Regions from separate parts of the Bradyrhizobium japonicum USDA 6 genome, predicted to be linked through region 1. Evidence: riboswitches for the same ligand, from Rfam matches in the RefSeq annotation. Region 1 holds a riboswitch; each other region holds the start of a gene.
The links. Region 1 has a riboswitch for cobalamin ahead of BJ6T_RS31130 (energy-coupling factor ABC transporter permease). Riboswitches for the same ligand answer to the same signal wherever they lie in the genome.

Region 1 (2,194 bases):
GCCGAGACCGGCTCGCGCCGCGGCTATGCCACCGGCACGTTCTTCCATCTGATCGCGGAGGACCGGTGAGCGGTTTTGTCACTTTCATCTCGGCCGGCCCCGGCGACCCCGAGCTCCTCACGGTCAAAGGCGCCGCGCGGCTGCGCGATGCCGACGTCGTGCTCTATGACGATCTTGCCTCGGGCGCGATCCTCGATCTGGCCCGGCCCGGCGCCAATCTCGTCGCGGTCGGGAAACGGGCAGGGCGGCCCTCGACCAAGCAGCACCACGTCAACCGCCTGCTGGTCGACTATGCCGCGGCCGGCGTCCGTGTGGTGCGGCTGAAATCGGGCGATGCCGGTATCTTTGGCCGGCTCGAGGAGGAGCTGGAGGCGCTGCGCGAAGCCGGCATCGGCTACGAGATCATTCCCGGAATAACCTCGGCCTGTGTCGCCGCCGCGCAAGCCGGCATTCCCCTGACCCGGCGCCACACCTCGCGCCGGGTGCAGTTCGTGACCGGGGCCGATGTCACCGGCGAGCTGCCGCAGAATTTGAACTGGGCGGCGTTGGCGGATCCCGAAGCGACCACCGTGGTCTATATGGGCCGGCGCACCTTTCCGGCGCTTGTCGCAAAATTGATCGAGCACGGCCTCGCCCCTGATACCCCGGCCCTGTTCGCCGAATCCCTCGGCCGTCCCGACGAGCGGCTGGTCCGCACCACCATTGCCGAGCTGGCCGAACAGCTTGCGCGGGGTGGCGCTGCCTCGACGGCCGCCGTGATCCTGTTCGGCGCGCTGGCGGGCGATTATCCGTCATGACCGTCCCGGCCGCCCTTCGCCCCTTGACGCCCGGCTGGCGAAAGGGGCACACAGGAGACGCATGGTGCTCGAGGCGGCGCAAACCGCCGGAGCATAATCGGGAATGGGGGTGGGCGGACAGTTGCGCCGCCCAAAACCCCAGCCGCCCCGCGACTGTAAGCGGTGAGGGGCTCCGATCAGCCACTGGGCCGCGAGGCTCGGGAAGGCCGGAGAACCCCAGTGAACCGCGAGCCAGGAGACCGGCCGTGCATGTTTTGTGGCCAAGGCCGTCGGGTGTGACGGCAGGAAGGAACTGAACCATGCATATCGAACCCGGAGTCGTCTCGGGCGCCAAGCTCGTGTTGAGTTACGCAACCGGCATCGCCGTCGGCGGCGTTGCGCTGAAGCTCGCGGTCGAGACCGTGCGCGAGCAGGGCATTACCTCGTTCGCGGCGCGGACGCTCGCCACCACGGGCCTCGTGTTCGTCTTCTTCGAGATCCTGCCGCATTTCCCGGTCGGCGTCTCCGAGGTGCACTTCATCCTCGGCTCGACCCTGTTCCTGCTGTTTGGGGCAGCGCCCGCGGCCTTCGGCCTCGCGTTCGGCCTGCTGTTCCAGGGCGTGTTCTTCGAGCCACCCGACCTGCCGCAATACGGCATGAACGTCACCACGCTGCTGGTGCCGCTGTTCGCGATCCAGGCGATCGCCACGCGGATTATTGCCCGCAACACCGCCTATGTCGATCTCAGCTATCGCCAGGCGCTGGCGCTTTCGACCACGTATCAGGCCGGCGTCATCGCCTGGGTCGCGTTCTGGGCGCTCTATGGCTCCGGCTTCGGTGCGACCAACCTCGTCAACATCGCGACCTTCGCGGCCTCCTACGCACTCGTCATCGTGATCGAGCCGCTCGCCGATCTCGCCGTGCTGGCACTGGCGAAATCGCTGCGCGGCGTCACCGCGCCGGGCCTCGTCACGCCGCGCCTGCACAACGCGGCTTAAGAGACAAAGGGGCGGCCGTCACGGCCGCCCCTGCACGCGCGATGCTCACGCTCTCCCTGATAGGCATCGGTTGCGGCGATCCCGGGCAGCTCACGCGCGCCGCCGTTCAAGCCATCAACGCGGCCGATCTCATCCTGATCCCGCGCAAGGGGACGGCGAAGTCCGATCTTGCAGATCTCAGGCGGACGATCTGCGCGGATGTGCTCACCAATCAAACGACGCGCATTGCCGAGTTCGACCTTCCCGTGCGCGATGCCGGTGAAGCGGACTATCACAAGGGCGTGGACGACTGGCACGACGCCGTGGCCGCGGCCTGGTCGCAGACGATCGCGAGCCAGCTCGAAGGTGAAGGCAAGGTCGCGCTGCTGATCTGGGGCGACCCTTCGCTCTACGATTCCTCGCTGCGCATTGCGCGGCGGC
Region 2 (2,194 bases), 2.6 Mb from region 1:
CATGACCGCGTTCGGTCAGGACGGCTTATGTTCGCGGCCAGACAACTGAGCACGTGAGGCGGACGCCGGGCCTGCGAAAAGCATACCAATCGTCTCTTCGGCAAAGTTGGCACGTCTGATGTGAGAGCTGGCGGGGTCAAATCCACTAAGCTGGGATATTGCCACGGGCGGCTGCATCGATTTGCGGTCGGGCTCCAGACAATTTTTGATCTAAGGCCACAGAAAGCGATGAATGGCGAGACGCGTATGGCTACCGAAACCCGATCCGGCCCAACTCAATTCGCGGACCGCGAACCGATCGATGCCAACATTCAGGATGTCCAGGGTTGCTGTTCCCCTGTTGGAGAATTTGCGACGCCACTTCCAAAGGTTTGAGCACATCTTGGCCGATCGCAGGCGCTGGGTCGTCGAGCGCACCTTTGCGTGGCTCGGCAGATGTGGGCATCTCTGCAAAGACTTCGAAGGTTCCGCCGCTACCGAGCTCGCCTGGCCGCTCGTCGCCCATCTGAGGCTCCTAACTCGCCGATTGGCCAGGCCTTGAGACATCTATGTTTTTTGAGTGAGGCTCTCAGGACAGGCGCTCGGCGAATTTCGAACCTCGACCTCGGGGCTGCTCCAACTGGTTAACTTGACTGTGCCGTCTTGACGAGTCTGGGCAAAGGCTTCTATATGTGGTGTCGTAGTGGTTTTAAATTCGCATATATGGTGGCACGGTGTTAGGGGGGAACCCATTGTGTCGGCAGCGGCTATTCCGAGGCATTAGCGCGACAGCGCTGGGAAGGCCGACAGCCGCAGCGACCCGCGAGCCAGGAAACCTACCGCGACAGAACCCATGTCCTCGGGCGGGGTGCCCGGTGGGTCGCTTGCAGCCGGGGACATTTGCCCGGTCCCCTCGCAAGTCGTCCGCACGGTCCCAGCCCCCAAATATCACGGGGTTGCCGATGTCGGCGTCTTACGATTTCGATCAGTATGGTCATCTCATTGAGCTGCCGAGTGTGCGGCAGCCCTCAGCGCAGGCAAAGCCTACCACACCTGAACTGTGTCTTGTGCAGCCCCCAGCATTGCCGGCTCCCCTGCCGAGGCCCCCCGCGCGATCGCCAACTCCGTCTGACCTTTCGCTCGATCGGTCGCGCGACGACCTGCTGACCTCGTTTGGTAGGCTGACGCTGACCGACCGCTATCTGCTCGCCGGCGAAGGCCTCCAGGACATGTTCGCCCGAGTGTCTTGCGCCTTCGCGGACAATGTTGCGCATGCCCAACGTCTATATGATGCGATGTCTCGGCTGTGGTTCATGCCGGCCACACCGGTGCTCTCCAACGGCGGCACGACGCGCGGCCTTCCGATCTCGTGCTTCCTTAACTCAGTGTCGGACTCGCTCGAAGGCATCGTCGGCACCTGGAACGAGAACGTCTGGCTTGCTTCCAATGGCGGCGGCATCGGCACCTACTGGGGTAATGTTCGCTCAATCGGCGAGAAGGCGAGGGGCGGCGTCACCTCGGGCATCATCCCGTTCATCCACGTCACGGACGGCCTCACGCTGGCGATCAGCCAGGGCTCGTTGCGGCGCGGCTCGGCGGCGGTCTATCTCGATATCCACCATCCCGAGATCGAGGAGTTCCTCGAGATCCGCAAGGCGTCTGGTGACTTCAACCGCAAGAGCCTCAACCTACATCACGGCATCAACGTCACCGACGAGTTCATGTGTGCCGTGGGCGCCGGCACCGCATTCGCTCTGCGCAGCCCGAAGACTAACGAGGTCGTCCGCGAGATCGACGCCCGCCAGCTGTGGCAACGCATCCTTGAGAACCGGCTGCAGACCGGCGAGCCTTATCTCTTGTTCATCGACACCGTGAACCGTGCGCTCCCCAAGCACCAGCGCGAGCTCGGCCTCGAGGTCTCGACCTCCAACCTGTGCAGCGAGATTACCCTGTCGACCGGCATCGATCATCGCGGCGAGGAGCGCACCGCGGTTTGCTGCCTGTCGTCGCTCAACCTCGAGACCTGGGACCAGTGGAATGAGGAGCCCGGCTTCATAGAGGACGTCATGCGCTTCCTAGACAACGTGCTCACGCACTTCATCACGGTGGCGCCGGACGGAATGAAGCGTGCCCGCTACGCCGCCCTGCGCGAGCGCTCCGTTGGCCTCGGCGTCATGGGCTTCCACTCGTTTCTCCAGGCCAAGGGCATTCCAAT
Region 3 (2,194 bases), 240 kb from region 1:
GCGTGAAGCGCGCACGTCAGTCGTCGTCGCGAGCAGGCATGCCGCTCGCGTCTCGGGCTTTGCGAGATCAGATTCGAGGAGGTCGGAAAGGAGGACTGCCGCCACGGAAGGAAACGACCTGATCCGGGGGAATAGCCATCGTGCTGGCCACGACGGCGAGACGTTCGAACGCCACAGGCCTGACATCACCGAGCGCGATGGTCCCGCCGACGCAGCAGAAGCCCATCCCGCACTTGTAGTCGCCGCTATGGGAGCCCGTTCCCTTCATGTCGGGACAACAATCGTCCATCGACATGGCGGCGTCGCCGCTCATGTGCATGGCCGTCTGCATGCCATCCGACGACATTGCGAGGTTCGCCGCGGACGCGCCAACCGGCAGCATCGCCAGGGAGATGGCGATGGCGACTGCCAGGATGGTACGGACGAACTGCATCAATATCGACTTACCTTGTCGGGCCGGAACTCGGTCTCAGTAGCATATTCGGACACCAAAGGCAGTCATTGATCGTGGTCAAGCGTTCGTTACCCAGGCTCGTCCGGAGGCCGGGTTGGACGTTTCGTCGCGGTCCCTCGGACTATCGTGCAAATCGGCAACACAAGGCCGCCATCGACCGACCGGTCCGTCCAGCAGCCCGCGGGGATGTTGACGCGCCCATCCCCGGATGCCAGTTTCGTGATCGGTAGTGCCCGCAAGGGCTCTTCAAGGGAATGCGGTGCGTCCACCTCAGTGGGCAATTCCGCGGCTGCCCCCGCAACTGTAGGCGGATAGCCGACGACCAAACGAACCACTGGAGCCCCGCTTGGGCCTCTGGGAAGGTGGTCGAAGGCGATGACCCGCGAGCCAGGAAACCTGCTACCAGCCATGGTCACGCGCGAACGCATTGGGCGGGGTGCCCTGATGTCGGACAAGTAGCCGGTGCATCCGCCGCCTGGGGCGAAGGTGGATGACTAAGGCAACCGCGGTGACGGTTTGTTTGCGTCGCCGCAGAGCGTTGTCATGCAAAATCTTTATTTCCGTGCTGGCGCGAGGCCAGCGTTGTCGCGTGCTTTCCTGATTACCCTGCTCTCGTCGGTGTCCTTGTGGTCCGCGGCGCTCGCGCAAAGCGCGGCGCAGGACAACCGCTCCCGGGAGGTTGGCCCGGTGATCGTCACCCCGCCTGCTCAGAGACAGGCTCCCGCCATAAGCCCCGGCACCCAGAAGCCGCGCGCGGCCCGGCGCGCCGCGGGACGCAATCGTGGCGCCCCTGCTGTCGCCGTTCCGGCCACGCAAGCTCCGAGCGGCCCGGTGCAGACGCCGCTCAACACGGCCGCCGTCACCGACGTCGGCTCCCGGCTCGGCATCACGGCGCGGGAAATGCCGGCGACCGTCGAGGTCATCAGTCAGAAGACGATGGAGGATCTCGGCATCAGGACCACGACCGACGTCGCCAAGGCGGCGGTCGGCGTCATCGGCGGCGATGCGCCCGGCGCGCCCGCCATCTTCTCGATGCGTGGCTTTTCCGGCGACCAGATCTCCACGCTCTACAACGGCATCCCGATCGGGCCGTCGACCATGACCGGCCGTCCCATGGACGTGGCTGGCCTCCAGCAGGTCGAGATCATCAAGGGACCGGACTCGCTGGTGGCGGGCCTCGGCGCGACCGGCGGCGCCATCAACTACGTGAACAAGGTGCCGCATACCGGGCCTATTATCAACGACGCCTTCACGTCCTACGATTCCTTCAACGGTTATCGCGCCGGTTACGGCTCGGGCGGCAGCACGCTGATCAACGGCCTCGACTACCGCTTTGACATCAGCCATTTCAACAACAAGGGCTTTATCGACGACACCTATTCGAAGCTCAGCAACGTTTCGGGCCAGCTGAACTATCGCGTCAACGAGAACCTGAAGATCTGGGGCGCGGCCGAATACAGGCAGGACAACGACCGCTTCTACTGGGGAACACCGCTGGTGCCCGCGAACGCGCCGGGCATCGTGCCGACGAACGGCATCGTGTCCGGTCGGTGGAGCAACTATTACCTCGGCGGCGGCACGCCGGTACCTGTCACCATCGACGCGCGCACGCTGACCACGAACTACAACGTTCTCGACAATCACAGCGGCGCTGGCGAGCTCTGGCTACGCAGCGGCTTTCAATGGGACATCACCAACAACGTCTCGCTGAAAAGCCAGGTCTATGGCTATGACGCCCAC

Region 2: linked by a shared signal. The riboswitch ahead of BJ6T_RS00040 (ribonucleoside-diphosphate reductase subunit alpha) and the one ahead of BJ6T_RS31130 (energy-coupling factor ABC transporter permease) in region 1 are both predicted to bind cobalamin.
Region 3: linked by a shared signal. The riboswitch ahead of BJ6T_RS32135 (TonB-dependent receptor) and the one ahead of BJ6T_RS31130 (energy-coupling factor ABC transporter permease) in region 1 are both predicted to bind cobalamin.

The regions. Positions count from the first base shown of each region.
Region 1 is NC_017249.1:6,595,020-6,597,213, reverse strand. Features, by position in the region: gene BJ6T_RS31140 (cobyrinic acid a,c-diamide synthase CobB) at 1-69, shown strand, start outside; gene cobA (uroporphyrinogen-III C-methyltransferase) at 66-797, shown strand; cobalamin riboswitch at 843-1,059, shown strand; gene BJ6T_RS31130 (energy-coupling factor ABC transporter permease) at 1,097-1,774, shown strand; gene cobF (precorrin-6A synthase (deacetylating)) at 1,816-2,194, shown strand, end outside.
Region 2 is NC_017249.1:6,725-8,918, reverse strand. Features, by position in the region: partial or broken gene BJ6T_RS45085 (transposase) at 395-541, shown strand; cobalamin riboswitch at 667-837, shown strand; gene BJ6T_RS00040 (ribonucleoside-diphosphate reductase subunit alpha) at 942-2,194, shown strand, end outside.
Region 3 is NC_017249.1:6,837,018-6,839,211, forward strand. Features, by position in the region: gene BJ6T_RS32130 (hypothetical protein) at 68-433, opposite strand; cobalamin riboswitch at 665-872, shown strand; gene BJ6T_RS32135 (TonB-dependent receptor) at 998-2,194, shown strand, end outside.